DNA from 3 places in the Bradyrhizobium sp. Leo78 genome. Region 2 is predicted to be linked to each of the others. Evidence: predicted binding sites of a transcription regulator. Region 2 holds the regulator's gene; each other region holds the start of a gene.

Region 1 (2,198 bases), on a different contig from region 2:
AATGCCGAGCCGCCGCGCCTCCTGCTCAACCGGCGTCGGTTGCAGTTGCAGGCCGCGGCGCCCGCCCGGCTTCGGCGCACGGGTATAGACGGCAGCGATCTCGTGGCCGTGGCCGGCCAGCTCGAGCAGCGTCGGCACGGCGAAATCGGGCGTGCCCATGAAGATCAGGCGGAGCGGCATTGGTCACACTTCAAATGGTTCAGTTTTCTCCGTCATGCCCGGGCTTGTCCCGGGCATCCACGTCTTGCCTGTCGCCGACCAAGGACGTGGATGGCCGGGACAAGCCCGGCCATGACGGCGGAGAGATTGTAACCTACTCCACCGCGCGCTTGGCGGCCTTGGCGAACTTCTTCAGCACGCGGTCGCGTTTCAGCTTCGACAGATAGTCCACGAACAGGATGCCGTTCAAATGGTCGATCTCATGCTGGATGCAGGTGGCGTAGAGGCCCTCGGCATCCTCTTCATGCACCTTGCCGTCGATGTCGGTGAAGCGCACGCGCACCCGCGCCGGCCGCTCGACCTCCTCGTAATATTCGGGGATCGACAGGCAGCCCTCTTCGTAAACCGACGTCTCCTCGGACGCCGAGATGATCTCCGGGTTGATGAAGACGCGCGGCTTCGGCGTGGTCTCGCCGTTCTCGTCCTTTTTCGCGAGATCCATGGTGACCAGCCGTAGCGGCTGCGCGACCTGGATCGCGGCCAGCCCGATGCCGGGCGCCTCGTACATGGTTTCGAACATGTCGTCGACCAGCTTGCGGATCTCAGGCGTGATCTTTTCGACGCGTTTGGAAACCAGCCGCAACTGCTTGTCCGGCAGGATGATGATTTCTCTCAAGGCCATGGCGGGCGATTTAAGCGCTTGATATGCCGCGGTCAATGCGATCCGGAACCGGTTAAGACGGCCTTAACCATGTTTCTTCAGACATTGTTAACCACGAAACTTCACGGCTTGTTAACCATAAATGTTCCACTTTCGTTCGCAGCCGCCTGCGAATCGGCTATAGCGCTTGCATGAACGAGATTCTCTTCATGGTCGGCGACTGGCCGGTCCGCGTCGCGGACGCCTTGGTTGCGTTCGGCGTGCTCGTGCTCATCCTGCTCCTGACGATCGCCATCGTGATCGCGCGGTCTTCCCGGCGCGGCGCGGAACTGGCTGTCGCGCAGACCATCCGCGCCGATGAGCTGGAAGAGCGGCTGAGCGAGGTGCTGCGCGCCCAGAGCGAGGCGAGCGGCCGGGTCGATGCGATGACGCAGGCGCTCGCCGGCCGCCAGGCGGAGATGGCCCGCGCCGTCAATGAGCGGCTGGATTCGGTCACCCACCGCGTCGGCCAATCCATGGAACAGACCACGCGCCACACGATGGACAGCCTGCGCCATCTGCATGAACGGCTCGGCATCATCGACAACGCGCACAAAAACCTCACCGACCTGACGACGCAGGTGACGACGCTGCGCGACGTGCTCGCCAACAAGCAGTCGCGCGGTGCCTTCGGCCAGGCGCGGATGGAGGCGATCGTCCAGGACGGGCTGCCGAAGGGCTCCTTCGAATTCCAGTTCACGCTCTCGAGCGGCAAGCGGCCGGACTGCGTGGTGTTCCTGCCGGACCAGCGCCCGCTCTGCATCGACGCGAAATTCCCGCTGGAGGCGATGACCGCGCTGCACGACGCACGCAGCGATGAGGAACGCAAGATTGCCAGCCAGCGCCTGCGGGGCGACGTGATGAAGCATGTCAGCGACATCGCGGAGAAATACCTGATCGCCGGCGAGACCCAGGACACCGCGCTGATGTTCGTGCCGTCCGAGTCGGTCTATGCCGAGATCCATGACGGCTTCGACGATGTGATCCAGAAGGCCTACCGCGCCCGCGTAGTGCTGGTGTCGCCGTCGCTATTGATGCTCGCGATCCAGGTGATGCAGCAGATCATGAAGGACGCACGGATGCGCGATGCAGCCGACCAGATCCGCACCGAGGTGATCAAGCTCGGCGACGATCTGTCGCGGCTGCGCGACCGCGTGCTCAAGCTGCAGAACCATTTCTCGCAGGTGAACGAGGACGTACGCCAGATCCTGATCTCCGCCGACAAGATCGAAAAGCGCGCCGGCCGGATCGAGGAACTCGATTTCAGCAAGTCAGACGCCCCGGTGGAACTGCCGCGGATCGTGACCAGCGGAAGACCCGAATTGTTTCCTGTCCCGCC
Region 2 (2,198 bases):
CCGTGCTCGCGACCGGCGACGAACTCGTGATGCCGGGCACCTCTCCGGGTCCAGGCCAGATCGTCTATTCCAACGGCTATGCGCTGCGGGCGATGGCGCGTGCGGAAGGCGCTGAAGCGATCGATCTGGGGGTCGCCGCCGACACGGTTGCCGCCACCACTGACGGCATCCGCCGCGCGCATGCCGCGGGCGCCGACATCCTCATCACCACCGGCGGCGCCTCGGTCGGCGACCATGACCTCGTGAAGCCGTCGCTTGAGGCCGAGGGCGTGACCATGGCGTTCTGGAAGATCGCGATGCGGCCGGGCAAGCCGATGATGCATGGCCGGCTCGGCGCGATGCGAGTGATCGGCCTGCCCGGCAATCCGGTGTCGTCCTATGTCTGCGCCTATCTGTTCCTGGTGCCGTTGATTCGGGCCCTGCTCGGCCGCTCGGCGATTCATCACGTGACGGAAAGCGCCCTGCTCGGCCGCGATCTCGCCGCCAACGATCAGCGCGAAGATTATCTTCGTGCGCTACTCGAAGAGCGCGACGACGGCACGCTGATCGCAACGCCGGTCACCAAGCAAGACAGTTCGCTGCTTGGGAATCTCACTGCGGCGCAGGCACTTGTGATCCGTCCGCCATTCGCGCCAGCCGCAGCAAAAGGCGCGCCTTGCGACATCCTCCGATTGCCTGAATGACGCGGCGACCAGCATCTACCGGAGCATCTCTGATCGCGTTCACCAGAAATTAAGTGGTTGCGGAACACATATCGAACATATAGTGTCCGTTCATGATTTGTTTCGAAACTCGCTGTCTACGAATGGGAGTGCGTGACTCCCGAGATCAGCTCTTCTCAAGTCTCGGATCGAACGACGCTACCAACCGGGGGAATGCTCGCGATGCTTACGCGCAAACAGTATGAACTTCTGCGTTTCATCAACGAACGGCTGAAAGAGGCCGGCGTGCCTCCTTCCTTCGACGAGATGAAGGACGCGCTCGACCTGCGCTCGAAGTCCGGCATCCACCGCCTGATCACGGCGCTGGAGGAACGGGGCTTCATCCGCCGCCTGCCGAACCGCGCCCGCGCGATCGAGGTGATCAAACTGCCTGAGCTCTCCGCTGCCGGCAACGGCCGCCGCGGCTTCACGCCGAGCGTCATCGAGGGCACGCTCGGCAAGCGCACGACCAGCGCGGCCGTGGCCGAAGACGATGGCAACCGTCCCGTCGCCGTTCCCGTGATGGGCCGGATCGCGGCGGGTACGCCGATCGAGGCGCTGCAGACCCGCAGCCACACCATCAGCGTGCCGCCCGACATGCTCGGCTCCGGCGAGCATTATGCGCTCGAGGTGCGCGGCGATTCCATGGTCGAGGCCGGCATCCTCGACGGCGACATGGCGCTGATCCAGCGTAACGACACCGCCAACACCGGCGACATCGTGGTGGCGCTGATCGATGAGGAGGAAGCGACGCTGAAGCGCTTCCGTCGCCGCGGCGCGTCAATCGCGCTTGAGCCTGCCAATGCGGCCTACGAAGTCCGCATCCTGCCGCCGAACCGGGTGCGGATCCAGGGCAAGCTGATCGGGCTTTATCGCAAGTACTGAGCCGACGAGGACGCAGCAGCTCGTCTGGTACTTTGGTGGGTGATCTGCCCTCAAGGACACTGACAAGAACGATTTAGAGTGATTAGAATAAGAGCCCCGGTAAGTTCGCCGGGGCACTCTCGATGCAAGGAGATGTGCGGCAGCGCCTCCTATCGTGTTTGTGAACGGCTAGAGGGCGCGGGCCGTACAAATGCCAAGAACGGAGCAGAGGCTTATAAGTTATCGTCCACTCTGATAGAGGCCTGCGCCTCTTCCCAGGCACGGGTCGGCTATCTCGAATGAGGAGCAATCCGATGTGTGACTATAGCCTGCATGCCGTGGCGACGCGTCCCGCCCAAGTTGGAGAGACGCTTATCACCACCACCTTCCGCGGCACTTCGACCCGCGGCTTCGCTTCGGAAAGCGATCCGACGGTCGCAGTCTGCATGCTTCCCGGAACCGAACTCGCGTTCGCCGATAACGTCCGCTACGACAATCGCTGGATCTGGACCAAGACGACCGGCTTCCGTGTCGGCAAGTTCAACCAGATCGATGCGCATATTCGGGATCGTCATCACGACGCGATCGAATTCCCCGATGGCAGCCATGTGCTGGTGACCCAGCTCTGCGAAG
Region 3 (2,198 bases), on a different contig from region 2:
TGCCGATCAATAAAGCGTGCGCAGCGGCCGCTCGGCGGCGCCCCAAGGCACCCAGCGGCAGGAGAAGGAGACGTACCCACCCTCATAGGGCTGCACCGCGAGGAATTTCACCACCTTGCCGTAGGAAGCGCAGTGATCGACCGCGAGCTGGCGGGCGTCCGCCTGCTGGGCCAGCGAATAAGCAATGATGCCGCCGGTATCATTGCCCTTGAACGGGGGCACCCAGTCGGCCTTGGCCGGTGCAACGGCCAGCATTGCGCTTGCGGCAACCATGCCAGCGGCCAGAATTTTTCGCATCTGCAGACTCTCCTCAAATCTTTGGGCGGCACCATAAAGTGCGCGGGCGACCGTGAAAAGAATCGTGGGCCGGAGATTTGCGGAGTTCTCCGCCAGTGTTGCCGCGTTGCACTTGACCTCGCCCGGCCTTCGCGGCACCGTCCGGCGCATTGGATTGTCCGGCGGATTCTCATGCGCAACTCTGTTCGTTCCTCGACCAAAACTGGCCTCTGCGCCGCATTCGGCCTGCTGGTTGGCCTGTTGGCGTCCGCCCAGACTGCCCACGCCGCCAATCCGCTCGAGCTGAATTTCTGGCTGTCCGGACCGAAGTACGAAGGACGGGTGGCCCCCTGCGAGGCAGCGCTGCAGACCATCGCCTCTCAGTTCCAGGAAAAAGAGAGCCAGTTCTGGAATTCCCCGCTGGTGATCACCGGCTATTCGCGCATCCACGAGACTGCCTTCCGTCCCTGGCAGTCCGACAACATCCCGCGCCGCTACTGCTCGGGCGACGCGGTGTTGAGCGACGGCAAGGTGCGCACCGTGCATTTCTCAATCATCGAGGATGGCGGATTTGCCAGCATCGGCCAGGGCGTCGAATGGTGCGTGGTCGGACTGGACCGCAACTGGGCCTATAATCCCGCCTGCAAGTCGGCCCGGCCTTGATCCTTAGGGCTGGTGTGACGACGCTTGTTAATCAAGCAATGCGTCACATCACAATTTGTTCTTGAAATGTTCCATCTCCCTGCTAGGCTCGCCCGCGGTCGAGTGTGAGGGGTGCTTGATGTTTCGATTGGCCTTGGTTTCCCGCCTGCTGATTTCCGTCCTTGCCTTTTTTGCCGCGATTGGCCCGGTCAGCGCCCAGGACCGCCGACAAAACGCGCCGGGCGAGTTCGATTTCTACGTGCTTGCGCTGTCCTGGTCGCCGTCGTTCTGCGAAGCCGCCTCCGAGCGCGGCGATGGCCGGCGGGCGCAGGTCCAATGCGGCGGACGCCCCTACTCCTTCGTGGTGCATGGGCTCTGGCCGCAATATGAGCGCGGCTTTCCGGAATATTGCCAGCGGCCGGCGCCACGCCTTGCCCGCAATGTCATGAGCTCGATGCTCGACCTGATGCCGGCGCCCGGGCTGATCTACAACGAATGGGACAAGCACGGCACCTGCTCGGGCCTCCCCGCACGCGCCTATTTCGAGAGCATCCGCAAGGCCCGCGCCGCGGTGAAGATCCCTGACGAATTCCTGCAATTGTCGGAGCCAAAGACGGTCGCACCCGGCGAAATCGAGGAAGCCTTCATCAAGGCCAATCCGGGCCTCAGCAGCTCGGCAATCTCGGTGACCTGCGACAGCAAGCGACTCAGCGAGGTCAGGATCTGCATGAGCAAGGACATGCAGTTCCGTGCCTGCGAGGAAACCGATCGCCGCGCCTGCCGCCGAGACCAGGTGGTGATGCCGCCGATCCGGGGCGGTTAGACAGTCTCTCCATCGTCATGCCCGGGCTTGCCCGGGCATCGAGGCCCCTCTTGACAGCGGCGACCGCGTGGATGGCCGGGACAAGCCCGGCCATGACGAGTAGAAGTGCGGTGTACAGACCAGCAGATATCTCATGAACTACCGTCACGCCTTTCACGCCGGCGGCTTTGCCGACGTCATCAAGCACATCGTGCTGGTGCGAATCCTGCTCTATCTGCAGGAAAAGCCGGCGGCGCTCCGCCTCATCGACACCCATGCCGGCGCCGGCCTCTATGATCTCACCTCCGACGAGGCACGGCGCGGCGGCGAATGGCTGACCGGAATCGCGCGCGTGATGCAGGCGCGATTCTCGAACGAAGCGCTGCCGCTGGTACTGCCTTATCTCGACATTGTGAGAGCCTTCAGCCCGCCGGGCGAACTGAAGGCCTATCCGGGCTCGCCCTTGATCGCACGGGCG

The links. The regulator LexA, encoded in region 2, represses DNA repair genes until DNA is damaged. The targets are predictions, from matches to a motif close to TGTTCNNNNTGTGTTCNG.
Region 1: the regulator LexA is predicted to act here: its motif matches at 964-981, upstream of AC5ZG1_RS16325 (DNA recombination protein RmuC).
Region 3: the regulator LexA is predicted to act here: its motif matches at 996-1,013, upstream of AC5ZG1_RS01550 (ribonuclease T2 family protein).

Annotation. Positions count from the first base shown of each region.
Region 1 covers NZ_JCAMOT010000011.1:7,925-10,122, reverse strand. The annotation lists gene fmt (methionyl-tRNA formyltransferase) at 1-180, opposite strand, end outside; gene def (peptide deformylase) at 314-841, opposite strand; gene AC5ZG1_RS16325 (DNA recombination protein RmuC) at 1,012-2,198, shown strand, end outside.
Region 2 covers NZ_JCAMOT010000014.1:1,586-3,783, forward strand. The annotation lists gene AC5ZG1_RS19000 (molybdopterin molybdotransferase MoeA) at 1-683, shown strand, start outside; gene lexA (transcriptional repressor LexA) at 885-1,586, shown strand; gene AC5ZG1_RS19010 (hypothetical protein) at 1,880-2,198, shown strand, end outside.
Region 3 covers NZ_JCAMOT010000001.1:349,998-352,195, forward strand. The annotation lists gene AC5ZG1_RS01540 (hypothetical protein) at 7-297, opposite strand; gene AC5ZG1_RS01545 (hypothetical protein) at 469-939, shown strand; gene AC5ZG1_RS01550 (ribonuclease T2 family protein) at 1,058-1,741, shown strand; gene AC5ZG1_RS01555 (23S rRNA (adenine(2030)-N(6))-methyltransferase RlmJ) at 1,875-2,198, shown strand, end outside.